DNA from 3 places in the Streptomyces sp. NBC_00829 genome. Region 3 is predicted to be linked to each of the others. Evidence: riboswitches for the same ligand, from Rfam matches in the RefSeq annotation. Region 3 holds a riboswitch; each other region holds the start of a gene.

Region 1 (6,400 bases), 6.1 Mb from region 3:
CCCAGTCCTCGTGGATCTTGAACCCGAGCGCTCCGCCGCGCAGTTGGGAGTGCATGGCCTCGCGGGACATCGTGTTGCCCTTGCCGAGCAGTCCGATGTTGACCGGGAGGCCGTCCATCGCCTCGAACATCCGGGCAAGGTGCCAGGGTCCCGGGGTGATGGTGGTGGCCTTGGTTCCTTCGGCCGGTCCGGTTCCGCCGCCGACGAGTGTGGTGACGCCGGCCGCGAGGGCCTGGTCGATGAGGGTCGGCGAGATGAAGTGGACATGGGCGTCGATGGCGCCCGCCGTCATGATCTTCCCGTTGCCCGCGATGATCTCGGTCTCGGGGCCGATGACGAGATCGGGGTGCACGCCGTCCATCGTGTCGGGATTGCCTGCCTTGCCGATGCCGGCGATACGGCCGTCACGGATGCCGATGTCGGCCTTGACGATGCCCCAGTGGTCGATGACGACGGCGCCGGTGATGACCGTGTCGGGTGCGCCTTCGGCCCGTGTCGTACGGGCCTGGCCCATCGACTCACGGATCACTTTCCCGCCGCCGAACACGGCCTCGTCGCCGGCGAGGCCCGGGCCGCCGGAGCGGTCCTCCTCGATCTCGACGAGCAGATCGGTGTCGGCGAGCCGGATCCGGTCACCGGTGGTGGGGCCGTACAGGTCGGCGTAGACGGCGCGGTGGAGCTCAGGCATCGAGACCGCCCCCGATCTCGCCCCGAAGGCCCGAGACGACGCGCCGCCCCGCGAGCGGGACGAGTTCGATGTCGATCAGGATGCCGGGCTCGAAGCGCACGGCGGTGCCGGCGGCGATGTTCAGCCGCAGTCCCCGGGCGGCGGCACGGTCGAAGTGCAGGCCGGGGTTGGCCTCCGCGAAGTGATAGTGGGAGCCGACCTGGACGGGCCGGTCGGCCGCATTGACGACGGCGAGCGAGGTGATCTCGCGACCCTCGTTGAGGGGCACACGGCCCTCGGCGAAGAGGAACTCTCCGGGGATCATCGGCGGCCTGCCCCTCAGACGATCGGGTCGTGGACGGTGACGAGCTTGGTGCCGTCCGGGAAGGTCGCTTCGACCTGGACGTCGTGGATCATCTCGGGGATGCCGTCCATCACCTCGGCGCGGGTGAGGACCTTGCGGCCCGACGCCATGAGTTCGGCGACGGTGCGTCCGTCCCTGGCGCCCTCGAGGATGTGCGAGGTGATCAGGGCGACGGACTCGGGATGATTGAGCCTCACCCCTCGGGCACGGCGCTTCTGAGCCACGTCCGCCGCCACATGGATGAGCAGTCGTTCCTGTTCGTGCGGGGAGAGTTGCACGCGTCCACCTCACAGTCGTCCGACCCGGACCCGCCCGGGTGCAGCGGGACGTCAACCCACGTGAGCACGGCGTTCACCGCACCACGGGTTTCTCCCGGCGGGGGACTGAACGTTAGGCGGAGAGTTTTTCCGGCGCGTTAACTGATCTTCGCCCGCCCCATGGACATCAGTCCCCCCAGCCCGTCCTCGATGGCCTCGGCCTGCGTGTCACCGAAGAGCGCCTGCTGCGCGACGAACCCCTGGGCGGTGGCGATGAGCGTGCGGGCCACATGGTCGGCGGGTACGTCGGCGTCCATCAGGCCGCCCGCGCGGTACGCCTCGACCAGCTCCGCCCAGGCCGAGCGCCGACCGGCGTACCCCTCGGCAAGCGTGGCGGCGAGCTCCTCGCTGCGCAGCGTCTCGGTCCACACCTGATCGATGAGCCGGGCGAAGGCCTGCTTGTCGCCGCCGGGAACCTGCTCGGCCAGCATGCCGCGCAGGACACGGCCGAGGAGGGCGTCCGGCATGGGCGGCGGAGTGGACCGGGCGGCTTCGTCGAAAGCCGCTCAGATCCCGACGAAGGCCTCCCCGGCGATGGCCGCGATCAGCTCCTCCTTCGGAAGTAGCGGTACACGGCACCGGCAGAGAGGCCCGCTTCGCGCAGGATGTCCTGCATCGACGTGGCGTGGAAGCCATTGCGCGCAAGGCAGCGGGCGGCACCGTCGCCGACACCCCCACGCGCCGCGCTACGACGAGGCCGCCGCCGGCACCGCGATCGAGGACCGGGTCGTATACGGGGCGATCGTGGTGAGCGACCAAGGACCCCGGCTCATGACCGCTTCGGCCGGCAGCCCGGTCGTGGCCCAGTTGCTCACGGAGGCGGTCACCGCACAGGCACCGGCCGGCACCGCGGTGAAGGTGACGGACGTCGTACCGACACCGGCGGGCGATCCGCGCGGCAGCGCGCTGGCGTCGAGCATCCTGCCGCGGGCCCTCGCGGGCGTCGCGGCGGGAGCCGCGGTCACGCTGCTGGGGCTGCGCGGAGCCCGCGCGGCGACCACACTCATCGGCGCTTCGGCGCTCGTCGGCCTCACCTCGGCCGCCCTGGCCCACAGCTGGCTCGGCGTGCTCACCGGTTCCTGGTGGGGCGAGGCCGGGTGCTCGCCCAGATCCACGCACAGGAGCTGCTGCGGCTGCGGGAGCAGCTGACCGGCACGCTCGTACGCCATACGGGTCAGACTCCGGAGCGGATCGCCGCCGATCTGGAGCGCGAGACGATCTTCGGCGCCGAGGACGCCAGGACCTACGGCCCGGTCGATCACGTGGTCAAGAACCGCAAGGCCTCGCTCCGCTCCCTGGGTTCGGCTGAGCGCCCGACGCTGCCACCCGAACTCCCTGAGGTTGCTCGACCGCGAACGCCGCTCCGATCGGGTGACGCTGCGGCCCGCAGCTCCGAGTTGACGGACGATCGGCCTTCCGTCAACCGCCATCGGTGTACTGATGACCATCCCTCATTCGGTGGAGTTGCCGGTCACCCAACAGCTACGCACAACTTGCGCACCACGACGACCGAACGAGCGGAACAACCCGTTCCACTGCTGGTGCGAGGGTCCTTACGCGTCGCGAACAGGTCGCCGAAATGGCCCTGTCCACCCGAACAGGTGAGTGGTGGTAAAGGTCACAAACCGCCGTTTCGGTTCGGAAATCCGGCATGCCGTGGGTCAAGATCCCTGGGACGACAAGCCCCCGCCACCTCGGCGGGGCGGTCCGAGCGGACGCCGAGTCCTGCCGCCGCATCGGATGACTGGTCGACAGAAGTGCATCGGCAGGAGTGGAGGACCCAAGCAGTACGGGACAGCCGGGCAGTCCGGTCGTCCCTCGGGGTGAAGCCGCATCCGCGGCCGGGCATCTTCGTCCGTCCGAACCCGACAGGTCACCCTTCACAGGCGGCTGACGAAGGGTTGCGCATGACTGCGCAGATTCATGTCCCGTTTCTGCTGACCCGGGCAGGAGCCGTATCGGCCCTGACCCTCGCCGCCGTCGGCGGCACGCTGCTGGCGCCCGGCGCCGTCTCCGAGGCACACGCGGCAACGACGCACGCGGGCAAGGCGCTCAAGGTGGCCGCCTCGAAGAAGGGAGCGCCGTACCGCTACGGCGCGGCGGGTCCGTCCCGTTTCGACTGCTCGGGGCTGACGCTGTATTCGTACAAGAAGGCGGGCAAGAAGCTCCCGCGTACGGCTCAGCAGCAGTACAACAAGACGCGCCACATCTCGGCGTCCTCCCGGCAGCAGGGAGATCTGGTCTTCTTCCACTCCGGCAGCAGCGTCTACCACGTGGGCATCTACGCCGGCAGAGGCAAGATCTGGCACTCGCCGAAGACCGGATCCTGGGTGAAGCTGGAGAAGATCTGGACCAAGCGCGTCTGGTACGGCCGGGTGCGCTGACGGGCCCTTGACGGTCACGCGCCGATCACCGTTCGTCACCGGTGGTCGGCGCGGGCCCTCCCCGTGGTGCACCCGGTGCGTCAGTGCGTCAGCGGCGCCGCCAGCAGGGTCACGCCGAGCGCGGTCAGCGCCCCGCCCGTGACCCCCTCGACCGCGCGAGTCGTGCGCGGCCGACGCAGCCGGTTCCCGAGCCGGTCCACCAGCAGCGCCACCGCCGGGAACCAGATCAGGGCCAGCGCGACGACGATCGCGGCGAGCAGCAGAGTGCGCGGCAGGACCGACGCCCCGTCCGGCACGAACTGCGGGAGCAGGCTGAGGAAGAGGATCGGCGCCTTGGGGTTCAGCACATTGGTGAGGAATCCCTGGCGCAGGCCGCGGCCGACACCGCCGGCCGCCTCCCCCCGCGGATCCTGCGTCACGGGCGCCGGACGCAGCGCGGCCCGTACGGCTCGCACACCCAGACAGAGCACATAGACGCCGCCCGCGATCTGGAGCGCGCGGTACAGCGCCGGCACCGCGACAAGGACGGCCGCGAGTCCCGCGACCGCCAGGGCTGTGTGCACGAGCAGCCCCCCGGCGACCCCGACGGCGGTGGCCAGACCCTCCGGCCGCGAGGCGAGCGCATTGCGCACGACGACGGTGAAATCCGCGCCCGGCATGGCGACCATGCCTGCGGCGACTCCCAGGAAGGCGATCAGTTGTGCGTCCATGGCCCCATCGTGGGCCGATTCAGCCTTTACGGTGTACTTGCAATCTTCTGGGTCTGCCTAAAGCAATGCTTAAGGGGAGTCATGTACGACCCGACGCGGCTCGCGGCGCTTGTCGCCGTCGCGGAGGCCGGTTCGATCACCCGCGCCGCCGCCCGGCTGGGGTACACCGCGCCCGCGCTCCCAGCAGCTGGCCAAATTGGAGCGCGAGGCGGGAGTGACGCTGCTCGTGCGGCATCATCGCGGGGCGCGGCTGACGGCCGCGGGTGAACTGCTCGCGGCGCGGGCCCGCCGGGTGCTCGACGAGATGGAGCGGGCCCGGCACGAGCTGGCGCGGCTCGCTGGGCTGTCCGGAGGGCGACTGCGTGTCGGCACGTTCACGACGGTGGGCGTCCATCTGCTGCCGCCGGTGCTGAGCGCCTTTCGCCGGGCGCACCCGGACGTGGAACTGGCGGTCGCGGAGTACGAACCGCCGGGCGGGGTCGTGGCGGTGGCGGCCGGTGAGGCGGATCTGGCGCTGACGCATGCGTACGAACCGGCGGAACCCGCGCCGCTGCCGCCCGGGGTGCTCCTGGAGCCGCTGCTCGTGGAGGAGCTGGTGCTGGTCACGGCCCCCGGGCATGCGCTCGCGGGTGGCTCGGGGCGGCTGCCGGTCGCCGATCTCGCAGGGCAGCCTCTGATCAGCAGTGCTCCCTCGCATCCGTCGCGCAAAGGTGTCGAGGCCGCCTTGGCCTCGGCCGGGATGACTCCCGCCGTGGTCTGCGAGTCACCCGGCTACGCGCTCGTGTGCGCGCTGGTCAGTTCCGGGCTCGGAGTGGCGGTGGTGCCGGAGATGGCGGCCTCGATGGCGGCGACACCGCTCGGCGTACGGCAGTTGGAACCGGCGGCCTTCAGACGGACGATCTCGGTGGCGCACCGGGGTGAGGAGTCGGGTCCGGCGGCCGAGTCCCTGCGGGCTCTGCTGCGTGGCGCATTCGGGCGCGCCGGTGGCTGACCGCCCCGCCGCCCCTCGGGTCACCGCGCTTTCCGGTCAGTTCTGCACCGGCGCCGTCCACGGCAGGGCGATCCACACGGTCTTGCCGCCCTCAGGTGTCGGGGTGACCGAGAGCTGCCCGCCGCACTCCGCGGTCAGGCTGCGGATGATGACCATCCCTCGGCCGTTGTCCTGGCGGACGGCGGCAGGCAGCCGCTGCGGCCAGCGGGGGTGACTGTCCGTGACGCCGATGCGCAGTTCCTCCTCCCGTTCGAGCCTCAGGTCGACGGTGAACGTCGGGGACTGGCCGAAGGTGTGCTGCACTGCGTTGGTGGCGAGTTCGGAGACGATCAGCCGGACGGTGTCGATGGCCTCTGTCCCGATCGCCATTCCCCATTCGGAGACGACGCTTGTGACGTATCTGCGGGCCGCGGAGACCGAGGCGGGATCGCTCGGCAGAGTGACGGAGGCTTCCTGATGGTCTGCCATGGCGACGCTGTCCCTTTCCCACCGGGGCCGCGCTCCGACTCGTAGCGGAATTGCGAGGACGGCCACGGATTGTGCTTCGCGCCAGAGTGCCACTTATCGTGCCTCTCAGGGTGGGGATCCACCAAGATATGCATATATCTGTCGCCCAAAGCGGTGAACTCTGCTACGCGAAACCGTATTTGGGCAGCACCCTCGCACACTGGTCGCGCGCGGAGGGAAAGGAGCCCCGAATGCGTCACGGTCCCGTGGTGCGCAGGCGCAAGCTGGGCGAGGAGTTGCGCAGGCTCCGCCTCGACGCCGGCCTCACCAGCCGGGAAGCCGGTCTGCGGGCGGGCTGGCACCAGTCGAAGGTGAGCCGGATCGAGACGGGCGCCAGCGGGGTCAGGGCCGCGGATGTGACACGGCTGCTCGATGCGTACGAGGTGGCGGATCCTCAACTGCGCGCGCTTCTGGAGACCTTGGCGGACGCGGCGGACGGCGGGGGCGACGGCTGGTGGCA
Region 2 (6,400 bases), 940 kb from region 3:
ACGGCGTGGCCCGGCGGCTCGCTGCCGCTGTGGCGGGCGCCCTTGACCACGACCACCGGTTTCACCGCGGCCGTGCGCCGCGCTAGCCGGCTGAACTTGCGTGGGTTGCCGATCGATTCGAGGTACAGCAGGACCACATCGGTGTCCGGGTCCTCGTACCAGTACTGCAGAAAGTCGTTGCCGGACACGTCCGCGCGGTTGCCCGAGGAGATGAAGGAGGACAGCCCCGCGCCGCGCCGGTGCAGTTCCGCCAGCAGCGCGATCCCGATCGCGCCCGACTGGGTGAACAGCCCGATGCGCCCGGCCGCCGGGGACTGCGGCGCCAGGGAGGCATTGAGCCGTACGGCGTCCGAGGTACTGATGATGCCGAAGGAGTTCGGGCCGATGATGCGCATGCCGTAGGAGCGGGCCTGTCGCACCAGTTCACGCTGACGCTCCCGGCCGGCCGCGCCGCTCTCGGCGTATCCGGCAGCGAGGACGACCAGCCCCTGGACCCCGTGCTCGCCGCAGTCGGCGACCGCCTCGGGCACCCGCTCGGCGGGTACGGCCACGACCGCCAGGTCGACCGGTTCGCCGATCTCGGCCACGGAGCGGAAGGCCGGGACGCCGTCGACCTCGCGCTGATCCTGGGCGAAGGCCCGGTTCACCGCGTACGTACGGCCCGTGTACCCGGCGTCGAGGAGATTGCGCAGCACGGTACGCCCCACCCCGCCCGGCGCGCGGCCGGTGCCGACGACGACGACCGCCCCCGGGGCGAGCAGGCGCTGCACGGAGCGGGCCTCCGCACGCTGCTCGCGGCCCCGCTGGACGGCGAGCGACTCGGCGGTCGGTTCGAGGTCGAGCGTGAGACGGACGGAGCCGTCCTCGAAGCTGCGCTTCTGGGTGTATCCGGCGTCCCGGAACACCTTGATCATCTTGTTGTTGGCCGGGAGTACTTCGGCGGCGAAGCGCCGGATGCCCCGTTCGCGGGCGACCGCGGCGATGTGCTCCAGCAGGGTGGAGGCGACACCGCGCCCCTGGTGCGCGTCCTGCACGAGAAAGGCGACCTCGGCGTCGTCGGCGGGGGCGCTCGCGGGCCTGCCCTGCTCGTTGATCCGGTCGTAGCGGACGGTGGCGATGAACTCGCCGCCGACCATGACCGCCAGACCCACCCGGTCCACGTAGTCGTGATGGGTGAAGCGGTGGACGTCCTTGGCGGAGAGCCTCGGATGGGGAGCGAAGAAGCGGTAGTACTTCGACTCGTCCGACACCTGCTCGTAGAAGCTGACCAGGCGCTCGGCATCCTCGGTGGTGATGGGCCTGATGCGGGCGGTCCCGCCGTCACGCAGCACCACGTCCGCCTCCCAGTGATCGGGGTAGGCGTGGTCCGGCTGGTTCTGCATGGGTGAAGCGTACGACTCACCCACCGGTCGCGTAGGCGGTTGGCTGAGGGCAGTCTGAGGAGGGCCGAACGGCGCTCGCACCCGGGCCGAGGCCAGTTGGAGAGCACGCCGCGACACATGAGAGACTGGTCTAGACAACCCGCAAAGACTTGAAGGGCAACACCATGGCTGAGCGCCGCGTCAACGTCGGCTGGGCGGAGGGCCTTCACGCCCGCCCCGCTTCCATCTTCGTCCGTGCCGCCACGGCCTCCGGCGTCCCCATGACGATCGCCAAGAGCGACGGCACCCCGGTCAACGCGGCGTCGATGCTCGCCGTGCTCGGCCTGGGCGCACAGGGCGGCGAGGAGATCGTGCTCGCCTCCGAGGCGGACGGCGCCGAGGCCGCCCTGGACCGTCTGGCCAAGCTGGTCGCCGAGGGCCTCGACGAGCTCCCCGAGACCGTCTGACCCCCCGGAACGGGTTGCCCGAATTTCTCCGCGACGGAGCCGCGAAATCCCGAATGAGGGAGACTGCGGCTCCGTTTATCTATAGGCCCGGATTTCAATTGAACAAGGGCAGCGGAAAACAGGACCCGCGCATGTCTTGTCTTTGTATACGGTGCGACTGTTAATGACGGGCGCTCGCGGTGTTTACGGCATGTTGCGAAGTCCTCACGCGCTCCACGCGACGCAGCCGGTGCGCGGCGAGTGCACGTTCGGTATGCAGTGCGGTCAGCGTCCGCGCACGCTCGACGTCGCCGCGGGCCACCGCGTCCACGATCGCGCCGTGCTCCGCCCAGGAGTCGACGGGCTTGGCCGGCTGCTCGACGGCGTACATCCAGGCGATCTTGTGCCGCAACTGGGTGAGCAGCGCGGTCAGTCCAGGGCTGCCGGAGGCCTGGGCCAGCGTCTCGTGGAACCAGCCGCCCAGGGACCGCAGATCCTCGCCCTGGCCGCGGCGGGCTCGCTCCTGCCCCAGCCTCACCAGGCCGCGCAGGACCTTCAGATGGGCCTCGGTACGCCGCTGGGCGGCCCGGGCTGCGCCCAGCGGCTCCAGCAGCATCCGGATCTCCAGCAGGTCGGCGGCCTCCTGGTCGGTGGGCTCGGCGACGCAGGCGCCGGCGTGCCTGCGGGTCGTGACGAACCCCTCGGACTCCAGGGTGCGCAGGGCTTCGCGCACCGGGACCCGCGAGACGCCGTACCGCCGCGCCAGCTGCTCCTCGGTGAGCCGGCTGCCACGCTCGAATACACCGGAGACGATGTCGTCGCGGATCGCCGTGCATACCGAGTGCGCAGGAATGCGCATATCCGAACCTCCGCTTTAATCCGCGCGAAACGCAGCCGATTGACGTCTGTCCCGTGACTCTATTGCAATACGCAGGATTTTCCGATGCCACCCGGGAATCCATGCATATCTTTTGGCCAGCAGTTCGGGCGAAAAACGACGAAGGCCCCGGCGGGAAGCCGGGGCCCACGATCGGGTGAGTGTGAGATCAGACGTTGACGTCGTGCGCGCGCAGGTACGCGAGGGGGTTGATGTCGGAGCCGTACTCGGCGCTCGTGCGGGCCTCGAAGTGGAGGTGCGGCCCGGTGGTGTTGCCGGTCGAGCCGGAGAGACCGATCTGCTGGCCGGGCGTGACGCGCTGGCCGACCGAGACGCCGATGGACGAGAGGTGGCCGTACTGCGTGTACGAGCCGTCGTTCATCCTGATCACGACGTTGTTGCCGTAGGCGCCGCCCCAGCCGGCCTCGACGACGGTGCCGGAGCCGACCGCGTGCACGGTCGTGCCGGACGCGGCGTGGAAGTCGATGCCGGTGTGGCTGCCGGAGGACCAGATGGCGCCGCCGGTCTTGTAGCCCGTGGAGACGTAGGAGCCGCTGATCGGCGCGACGAAGGTGTTGAGGCGCTTGCGCTCGGCGTCGCGGGCGGCGCGCTCCTTGGCCTCGCGGGCCGCCTTGGCGCGGGCCTCGGCCTTGCGCTTCGCCTCGGCCTCGGCCTTCGCCTTGGCGACCGCCTCGGCGGCCTCCTGCTGCTGGGCGGCGGCCTGGTCGGCGATCTGGTCGGCGATCTGGTCAGCAGCCACCATCTCGGTCAGACCGGTGTCCTCGACCGTCGCGCCGGAGTCGGCGGCGAAGGCGGGGGAAGCGATGGATCCGATGACGCCGGTGGTGGCTAGGGCCGCGACGCCCGCCATGCTCGCGCTCTTGCGCGACATACGGCTCGGGGCACGGTGCTTCCCGGTGGCACGGGTGAACGCCATGAAGTGGCTGGTCCTTTCCTTCCCTCTCGCCTACCGGGTTAGCTGACGGGTTCGGAGCAGGAAGGTCTCCTACGGGCCCCTCCGCACGGGTGCGAAGGCTTCCGATTCACCCCAGGGACTGAGTGGGTCCCCGGCTCCCCAGGCTCGCGCCTGACGGGGACTCGGCGATGGCTGTCCGATGCCGCGGGTGCGGCGGGCTTGTGGCGGACAGCCGGACCGACGCTAGGCCGGGCCGCTTTCAATCGCCAAACAGACAGGGACTTTTGTAGTGCACGCCACAGGGCAGACGGGCAGCGTCCATGGCAAAGCGGACATAACAAGGAACCCCGACATCACCATGGATGCCGGGGTTCCGGTTGCACATGTGGAGCTGTCCGGCCGTAGGGCCGCACTCAATCAGCCTGTGACAACACTCACTTCACCGATGCCGAGCGCCCTGACCGGCTCCTCGATCTGCGAGGCGTCGCCGACGAGGATCGTCACCAGACGGTCCACCGGGAAGGCGCTGACGGCCGCCGCCGTCGCCTCCACCGTCCCGGTCTCCGCCAGCCGCACGTACAACTGCGCCTGGTAGTCGTCCGGGAGGAACTGCTCGACCTGGTCGGCGAGCGTGCCCGCGACGGACGCGGCCGTCTCGAACTTCAGCGGAGCGACGCCCACGAGGTTCTGCACGGCCACATCGCGCTCCGCGTCGGTGAGCCCCTCGGCCGCGAGCGTGCGCAGCACCTTCCAGAGATCGTCCAGCGCCGGTCCGGTGTTGGGCGTGTCCACCGAGCCGCTGACGGCGAGCATCGAGGCGCCCGATCCGTCGGGGGCGGAGCGCAGCACCTGGCCGAAGGCCCGTACGCCGTAGGTGTAGCCCTTCTCCTCCCGCAGCACGCGGTCCAGACGGGAGGTGAGGGTGCCGCCCAGGCAGTACGCGCCGAGGACCTGCGCCGGCCAGACACGGTCGTGCCGGTCCGGGCCGATGCGGCCGATCAGCAGTTGCGTCTGCACGGCACCCGGCCGGTCCACGATCACGACGCGCCCTGTGTCGTCGGCCGCGATCGGCGGTACGGGACGGGGCTCGGCCTTGTCGCCCGTCCAGGTGCCGAGGCTGTCGCCGAGCACGGCGTCCAGGTCGACTCCGGTGAGGTCGCCCACGATCACCGCGGTGGCCGTGGCGGGCCGCACATGCGCCTCGTAGAAGGCGCGCACGGCCGCGGAGTCGATCCCGGCCACTGTCTCCTCGGTGCCCTGGCGGGGGCGCGACATGCGCGCGGTGGCCGGGAAGAGTTCCTTGGAGAGTTCCTTGGCCGCTCGGCGGGCGGGGTTGGCCGTCTCGTGCGGGATCTCGTCCAGACGGTTGCGTACGAGCCGCTCCACCTCGCTGTCGGCGAAGGCGGGCGCGCGCAGCGCCTCGGCGAGCAGACCGAGAGCCTTGGGCAGCCGGGAGACCGGGACCTCCAGGGAGACGCGGACGCCGGAGTGGTCGGCGTGCGCGTCGAGGGTGGCGCCACAGCGCTCCAGCTCGGCGGCGAACTCCTCGGCGGAGTGCTTGTCGGTGCCCTCCGAGAGGGCACGCGCCATGATCGTGGCGACGCCGTCGAGGCCCTCGGGCTCGGCGTCCAGCGGGGCGTCGAGGGAGATCTCGATGGCCACCACCTGCTGGCCGGGGCGGTGGCAGCGCAGGACGGTCAGGCCGTTGTCCAGCGTGCCGCGATCGGGGGCGGGGAACGCCCAGGGCCGGGGCGCGCCCGCCTGGGGCTGCGGGTGGAACGTCATGGTCACGGCAGCGTCGCTCACTGGTCCGTCCCCTCGTGCTCGTCGTTCTCGTCGCTGTCGCTGTCGTCGCTGTGCTCGCCGTCGTCGGCGGAGACGGGTTCGTAGACGAGCACCGCCCTGTTGTCGGGCCGCAGCCGGGCCTGGGCGACCGCCTGCACCTCCTCGGCGGTGACGTCGAGGACCCGCTGTACGGCGGTCAGCGCCAGCTGCGGGTCGCCGAACAGCACGGCGTACCTGCACAGTTCGTCCGCGCGGCCCGAGACCGTGCCGAGCCGGTCCAGCCACTCGCGCTCCAACTGGGCCTGCGCGCGTTCCATCTCCTCGGGCGTGGGGCCCTCGGCGGCGAACCGCGCGAGCTCCTCGTCGACCGCGGCCTCGATCTGCGGGACCTCGACGCCGCCGGACGTCTTGACGTCCAGCCAGCCCAGCGACGGGGCGCCGGCCAGCCGCAGCAGACCGAAGCCGGCCGCGACGGCCGTCTGGTCCCGGCGCACCAGGCGGTTGTGGAGCCGGGACGACTCGCCGCCGCCGAGGACGGTGAGCGCAAGATCCGCGGCGTCACACTCGCGGGTGCCGTCGTGCGGCAGGCGATAGGCGGCCATCAGCGCACGCGCCGGGACCTCCTCACGGATCTCCTCGCGCAGCTGCTCCCCGATGACCTCCGGGAGCGAGCCGTCGCGCGGCGGCTGCTTGCCGTCGTGGGAGGGGATGGAGCCGAAGTACGTCTCGATCCAGGCGAGCGTCTGCTCCGGGTCGATGTCGCCGACGACCGACAGCACGGCGTTGTTCGGCGCGTAGTACGTACGGAAGAAGGCGCGGGCGTCCTCCAGGGTCGCCGCGTCCAGGTCGGCCATCGAGCCGATAGGCGTGTGGTGGTACGGGTGGCCCTCGGGGTAGGCGAGAGCGGTCAGCCGCTCGAACGCCGTGCCGTACGGAACATTGTCGTACCGCTGGCGGCGCTCGTTCTTGACGACGTCGCGCTGGTTCTCCATCGACTCGTCGTCGAGCGCGGTCA
Region 3 (6,400 bases):
TGCTGTGCTCCGCCGTGCGGTGCCTGATCATCGTCCGGTAGGACGCCGACATCCGGCCGGCCGCCTTCCCGTCGGCGAGGATCGACCGCAGCTGGTCGATACTGCCGTCCCGCACCATCCTCCAGAACTCCGCGCCGTCGGCCGGATCGCTGAGCGGCAGATTCACATTCCGTACGCCCGGCAGCTCGACGTCGGGTCCCTCCAGCCGCATGTCGGCGGCGTTGCGGAAGTCGAAGATCGTGTGCAGGTCCAGGGTCGCGAGGAACGAGGCGTCGGACTCGGTCGCGTGCGCCAGGTGCCCGCTGCGGTAGAGCCGTCCGCGCCGCACGCGTCGGCCGTCGACGGTCGGCAGTCCGCCCACGTCCCGGAAGTTGCGCACACCGGTCAGCTCGGGCTCTGTCGAGGGGGCCTGCGGCAGCTGCTGCGTCACATGGGCTCCTGAAGTGACTGCCGTCGACGCTGGCCGCCGACGAAGGCGTGTTCCTGACGATACGACATTGCTTTATCGGGCAATCATTTCGGCTGCCGTCCCCGCAAGGGCGTTGCACGGCGGCGACTTCCACCGGATGATGTGCGAGTCTGTGCGAACCTGTGAATATCTGAGGGGTCGGGATGATCGAGAGTGTGGGCAAGGGTCGTACGTGGGTTCTCTCCGGACCGACAAGCAGTTATGCACTCCACCTCACGGACGATGACGACCTGCTGCATCTCCACTGGGGGCCACGGATCTCCGGGGCCGACGCCGAGGCACTGGCGGCCCAGGGGCCTCCGCCCTCCTGGCCGTTCGAGTCCCAGCTCGACGGCCGTGAGGAGTATCCGGTCGAGGGCGGGCCGCGCTTCGTACGTCCGGCGCTGTCCGTCCGCACGCCCGAGGTGCGGGGCACCGAGTGGTGCTTCGCCGAGGCCGCGGTGTACGGCGACGAGTTGCGGGTCCGCCTCGCCGACGCCGTTCACGGGCTGGATCTCACCCTGCACCACCGGATGCGCGACGACACCGATGTCATCGAGCGCTGGGTCACCGTCACCCACACGGGCGACGGACCGGATCTGGAGCTGCTGAGGGCCGACGCGGCGGCCTGGACGCTCCCACGGCGCGACGGCTGGCGGCTCAGCCAGCTGCACGGGCGGTGGGCGGCCGAGTCCCTGCTCGTACGGTCGGAGCTCACCTACGGCGAGAAGGTGATCGGCAGCCGCCGGGGCCACACCGGGCACCAGCATCTGCCGTGGGTGGCGCTGGACGCCGAAGGGGCCACGGAGGAGCGGGGCGAGGTCTACGGCTGCGCGCTCGGCTGGTCGGGGTCCTGGCGGATCTCCGTACAGCAGCTGCCCGACGGCGTGGTGCAGATCACCGGCGGAGTCGGCCACGACGACTCCGGGCTGCTGCGACTCGCACCGGGACAGTCGTACACCTCGCCCGTCTTCGCCGGGCTGTGGAGCGACAAGGGATTCGGCGGGGCCAGCCGCGCCTGGCACGCCTGGCAGCTGGCGCACGTCGTACCGGACGCGGCGGCCGAGCGGCCCGTCCTCTACAACTCCTGGGAGGCCACCGGCTTCGACATCTCCGAGAAGCAGCAGCGGGCTCTCGCGCGCAGGGCGGCGGCCATGGGCGTCGAGCTGTTCGTCGTCGATGACGCCTGGTTCGGGCAGCGCACCAGCGACCGGGCCGGACTCGGCGACTGGACCCCCAATCCCGAGCGCTTTCCGGACGGCCTGGGGCCGCTCGCCGACGAAGTGCACGGGCTGGGTATGCAGTTCGGTATCTGGGTCGAACCGGAAATGGTCAATGCGGACAGCGATCTCTACCGCGCGCACCCCGACTGGGTGCAGCACCACCCCGGACGCGCCAGGATCGAATTCCGCAATCAGCTGGTGCTCAACCTCGCGCGCGAGGACGTGCAGGAATACCTCTGGGGGCAGTTGGACGGCCTACTGAGTAGCACGCCCGTCGACTATGTGAAATGGGACTTCAACCGCTGTTTCACGGATGCCGGATGGCCGGGGGAGGACTATCCCCAGAAGCTGTGGGTCGAGCATGTGCACGCGCTGTACGCACTGCTCGACCGGCTGCGGGCCGCGCACCCCTCCGTCGCCTTCGAGTCCTGCTCGGGCGGCGGTGGCCGGATCGACCTCGGCATCCTCTCCCGTACCGACCAGGTGTGGACCTCCGACAACACCGACCCGCTGGACCGGCTTGCCATCCAGCACGGCTTCACCCAGCTGCATCCCGCGAGGGTCATGGCCGCGTGGGTCACCGACAGTCCGAATGTCCAGCTCAACGGCAGGTTCAGCACGCTTCGTTTCCGGTTTGTCAGCGCCATGGCCGGTGTCCTGGGGGTCGGCGGCGACCTCACCGAGTGGACCGAGGAGGAGCTCGCCGAGGCCCGTGTCTGGGTGGAGCTCTACAAGAAGATCAGGCCGCTGGTGCAGCACGGCGAGCTGTACCGGCTGCGGGCGCCCGAGGGCGGGCTCAGCGCTGTGCAGTACGTCAAGGGCGATGAATCAGTCGTCCTCGCCTGGCTTCAGGCGCAGCACTACGGAGAGCAGCCGCCGCGGCTCCGGCTGCGCGGTATCGACTCCGCGGCGGCCTACGAGGACCTGGACACCGGCGCGCTGCACCGCGGATCCGTCCTGCTGCATCACGGACTGCACACCGGGCTGAAGGGCGACATGGACGCGACGGTGATCCGGTTGCGCCGCCACTGATCTGCCCCTAAGGGATGAAATGGTCGAAATGGGCAGCCCGGCTCCGCGGAATTCCATCGGCATTGTGAGCGCTTAGGCGGTGAACGAGACTATTCGGTCGATAGTCATTGAATGACTGTTCTGTCCGAATTGAGCGATTAAGTATGGCGTGCCCCGTCTGTAATGAGGGCGGCGCGCGGCTCGTGAGCAGGATCTCATCCGTGACGGTGCGTGGCGGGGGCGCCGCCGCGAATTCCTTTGCCCTGCGGGCGCGGGAAGATCATTAATTCACGGAGCGTAACGGGAATTCTCCGGCGATTTCCCGGCAAACAATGATCGGAAAATGCGGCGGCTTGTTCCATTCGGCTCCACTCGTTTACGTTCACGGTCAATCCGGACGGACCGCCTAATCCTGCCGCCGACCGGAATTCGAACCCACCCACGCGTGGCAGGAGCGGGGGACCCAGGTAGTACGCCGAATCCGGACCTCCGGACGGCTAGGGGTCAAGTCGCGCACAGCGCGGCCGGGCATCTCCAGCCCGAACCCGACAGCTCACCTCGCCGGCGCCGGAGAGGAAAGCGCCATGCCCGCAAAGGGTAAGCATCGCCGTCCCAGGACCAGCCCGATCACGCGCGGCCTCGTCGCCGCCGGCACGGGTGGCGCCGCCATCGCGCTGCCGCTCACGGTTGCCACCGGCGCCCACGCCGCGGGCAAGACGGCCCCCGCCACGACGCCGCACACGGCCGTGACCGCCGCAGCCGCCCCGGTCGCGCAGAAGACCGCGCAGAGGCCTGCCGCCGGCCCCGCCACGTACACCGTCGTCGCCGGCGACTGTCTCTCGAAGATCGCCGCCGAGCGCCACGTCCCCGGCGGCTGGCACAAGCTGTACGAGGACAATCGCCGGCAGGTCGGTGAGAACCCGTCGCTGATCCACCCGGGCCTCAAGCTCACCCTGGGCGCGAAGTCGAAGGCGAAGACGCACGAGGAGTCGCAGCCTCGCAAGGAGAAGCGCGACCGCCCGGCCTCCACCGGCTCCTCCGGCACGGGCTCGGACGCGGCCGAGAAGACCACGGCGCAGCCCGCCTCCGACACCGCGGCGAAGAGCCCGGCCAAGACCAGCGGCTCCGGCTTCACCACTCCCGTGGACAGCCCGTCCGTCATCACCCCGTACCACCTGGCCGGCGCCATGTGGTCCAGCGGCTACCACACCGGCGTCGACTTCGCGGCTGCTTCCGGCACGCCGGTCAAGGCCGTCGGCCCGGGCACCGTCGTCTCCGCGGGCTGGGGCGGCGCGTACGGCAACGAGGTCGTCATCCAGCACGGCGACGGCACCTATTCGCAGTACGCCCACCTCTCCTCGCTCGCCGTCTCCTCCGGCCAGAGCGTGAGCGGCGGCCAGCAGATCGGCCTCTCCGGCACCACCGGCAACTCCACTGGTCCGCACCTGCACTTCGAGATCCGCACCGGCCCGGGCTACGGCTCCGACATCGACCCGCTGGCCTACCTTCGCCAGCACGGCGTCACCATCTGAGCCACCTGGCGACCCGCACCACACCTCGTCCCCCCGTGCCGCACCCGCGGCGCGGGGGGACTCGGCGTATTCCGCGTTGGGTGAATCTTGACCGGTGTCATAGATCACCCCTCGTCAACCCCTCCTTACGGTCGCGTAGGTCACACCCGTAAGGGAAAGATATGGTCGCGTGGCAGACGATTCGAGAACAAGGACGAGCGGCGTATTCGGGTCGTACGCGGCGATCGGCGACAGCTTCACCGAGGGCGTCGGAGACCCGGGACCCGACGGGATGTACGTCGGATGGGCCGACCGGTTCGCGGTCCTGCTCGACGACCGGATGCCCGAACACGCCTTCAGGTACGCCAATCTCGCCGTCCGCGGCCGGCTCCTCGACCAGATCGTCGACGAGCAGGTGTCGAGGGCCAGGGAACTCGCCCCGGATCTGGTGACGTTCTGCGCGGGCGGCAATGACATCATCCGCCCCGGCACCGACCCGGACGATGTCGCCGAGCGGTTCGAGCGGGCCGTCGCCGACCTCGCGGGCGCTGTCGGCACGGTCATGGTGACCACCGGCTTCGACACCCGCGGAGTCCCGGTGCTGCGCCACCTCCGCGGCAAGATCGCCACGTACACCGCTCACGTACGCGCCATCGCCGACCGCTACGACTGCCCCGTTCTCGACCTGTGGTCGCTCAAGTCCGTCCAGGACAGGCGGGCCTGGGACGGCGACCGGCTCCACCTCTCGCCCGAGGGGCACACCCGGGTCGCGCTGCGCGCCGCCCAGGTCCTCGGCATCGAGGTGCCCGCCGACCCCGATCAGCCGTGGCCGCCGCTGCCGCCCCGCGGGTCGCTCGAAGTGCGCCGGGACAACATCCACTGGGCGCGCGAACACCTGGTGCCGTGGATCGGCCGACGGCTGCGCGGCGAGAGCTCCGGGGACCATGTCGAGGCCAAGCGCCCGGATCTGCTGCCACTTTGACCGTTCGCCAGGGTGGGGCCGGCTACCGCCCGCCGGGCAGTCGCAGGCCGGCTCCGTGCTGGGCCGGTATCCGTTCCAGCACTCCGCCGGCGAACACGTCGTACAGCGGCAATGAGTCCAGATGCACGTAGCCGATATGACAGTCGCAGACGGCCAGCGGGCAGGCGCGGGGGCGCAACGCGCGCCGGTAGGAGCCGTCGTAGAGGCTGCCCAGCTCGTCGGGAACGAAGTGGCAGCGGCGCACCGTGCCGTCGCCGTCCACCGAGACGACCGACTCGCCGGTCCGGCAGGGCAGTCCGGCCGAGCGGTGAGGGTGGCGGCTGTACGGGAAGAGAGGGTCCAGCTCCGTCCACTCGGCGGCCTCGGCGTCGGTGTACGCGCGCCCTTCCGCCGCGTTCACCCAAAGGTAGACATGGGCCGGCAGGTCGGCGCGCAGGCGGCGGGCGTGCTCCAGGTGCTCGGGAAAGCCGACGATGCCGACACTGAACCGGACGCCTTGCGCGGCCAGATCCTGGCATTTGGCAAGAAACCGTCCATAAGGGGTCTGCTCCGGGTGATAGGTGCACCAGAGGGCCAGCGTTTCCGGATCGGCGTCCGCCAGCCATTCGGTACGGCAGCTGAGGTTGGTCTGAATCGCCACCCGGCCGATGTGCGGCATCCGTGACAGCTCCACGAGCGTCCGGCGGTACCAGGAGCGGACCAGGCCCTCGCCCCAGGGCGTGAAGAGCACGGCGAGACGGTCGTCGGTCTGCCGCGCCGCCCAGCCCGCGAAGCGCTCCAGCGCCGCCCGGTCCGCACGCAGCTGCTCGGTGCTGTCCCGGCGCTTGGCGAACGGGCAGTAGGGACAGTCGTAGTCGCACGAGGCGAGCGGGCCCCGGTACAGAACGGTCAGATCCATGCGGCGGTCACTTCGGTTCGTACGCGGCCATTGCGGCGCGCACATCGGGTGAGAAGAGCTCCGGGCCGAGCGCGTCTGAGTACGCGAGTCCATCGGCGCTGAGCCTGAGCCGGTCCGGTGAGGCCGCCTCGTCGAGCCAGCCGAACGCGGCGAACCGGTCCAGCTCGGCTCCGAAGACCTCGGCCGGGTGGTGTCCGAACCGCTCGCGGTAGCCCGAGATCTCCATTCCCCCGGCCTGGAGCAGGGACTGGAGCAGATGACGTCTGCGGGCCTCGTCCTCGTCGACCCGGCGGCCCACTTCGGCCCGGCTGAAGTCCTTGGTCTCCG

The links. A riboswitch is a leader RNA that binds a small molecule or an ion and turns the genes downstream of it on or off. The one in region 3 is predicted to bind cyclic di-AMP.
Region 1: it holds a riboswitch for cyclic di-AMP, as region 3 does, so the genes downstream of both, OG293_RS31785 (C40 family peptidase) here and OG293_RS04230 (peptidoglycan DD-metalloendopeptidase family protein) in region 3, are expected to answer to the same signal.
Region 2: it holds a riboswitch for cyclic di-AMP, as region 3 does, so the genes downstream of both, OG293_RS07930 (M23 family metallopeptidase) here and OG293_RS04230 (peptidoglycan DD-metalloendopeptidase family protein) in region 3, are expected to answer to the same signal.

Annotation. Positions count from the first base shown of each region.
Region 1 covers NZ_CP108867.1:7,076,706-7,083,105, reverse strand. Annotated here, with positions in the region: gene OG293_RS31815 (urease subunit alpha) at 1-688, opposite strand, end outside; gene OG293_RS31810 (urease subunit beta) at 681-992, opposite strand; gene OG293_RS31805 (urease subunit gamma) at 1,007-1,309, opposite strand; partial or broken gene OG293_RS31800 (TetR/AcrR family transcriptional regulator) at 1,447-2,081, opposite strand; partial or broken gene OG293_RS31795 (ABC transporter permease) at 2,039-2,446, shown strand; partial or broken gene OG293_RS31790 (ATP-dependent Clp protease proteolytic subunit) at 2,431-2,562, shown strand; cyclic di-AMP (ydaO/yuaA leader) riboswitch at 3,068-3,252, shown strand; gene OG293_RS31785 (C40 family peptidase) at 3,256-3,732, shown strand; gene OG293_RS31780 (LysE family translocator) at 3,813-4,442, opposite strand; partial or broken gene OG293_RS31775 (LysR family transcriptional regulator) at 4,524-5,433, shown strand; gene OG293_RS31770 (ATP-binding protein) at 5,470-5,901, opposite strand; gene OG293_RS31765 (helix-turn-helix domain-containing protein) at 6,132-6,400, shown strand, end outside.
Region 2 covers NZ_CP108867.1:1,942,473-1,948,872, forward strand. Annotated here, with positions in the region: gene OG293_RS07915 (GNAT family N-acetyltransferase) at 1-1,382, opposite strand, end outside; gene OG293_RS07920 (HPr family phosphocarrier protein) at 1,547-1,828, shown strand; gene OG293_RS07925 (GntR family transcriptional regulator) at 1,989-2,666, opposite strand; gene OG293_RS07930 (M23 family metallopeptidase) at 2,854-3,621, opposite strand; cyclic di-AMP (ydaO/yuaA leader) riboswitch at 3,634-3,798, opposite strand; gene OG293_RS07935 (M16 family metallopeptidase) at 4,018-5,385, opposite strand; gene OG293_RS07940 (M16 family metallopeptidase) at 5,403-6,400, opposite strand, start outside.
Region 3 covers NZ_CP108867.1:1,002,475-1,008,874, reverse strand. Annotated here, with positions in the region: gene OG293_RS04240 (tyrosine-protein phosphatase) at 1-430, opposite strand, end outside; gene OG293_RS04235 (alpha-galactosidase) at 613-2,703, shown strand; cyclic di-AMP (ydaO/yuaA leader) riboswitch at 3,109-3,262, shown strand; gene OG293_RS04230 (peptidoglycan DD-metalloendopeptidase family protein) at 3,267-4,214, shown strand; gene OG293_RS04225 (SGNH/GDSL hydrolase family protein) at 4,384-5,175, shown strand; gene OG293_RS04220 (STM4011 family radical SAM protein) at 5,198-6,073, opposite strand; gene OG293_RS04215 (STM4012 family radical SAM protein) at 6,081-6,400, opposite strand, start outside.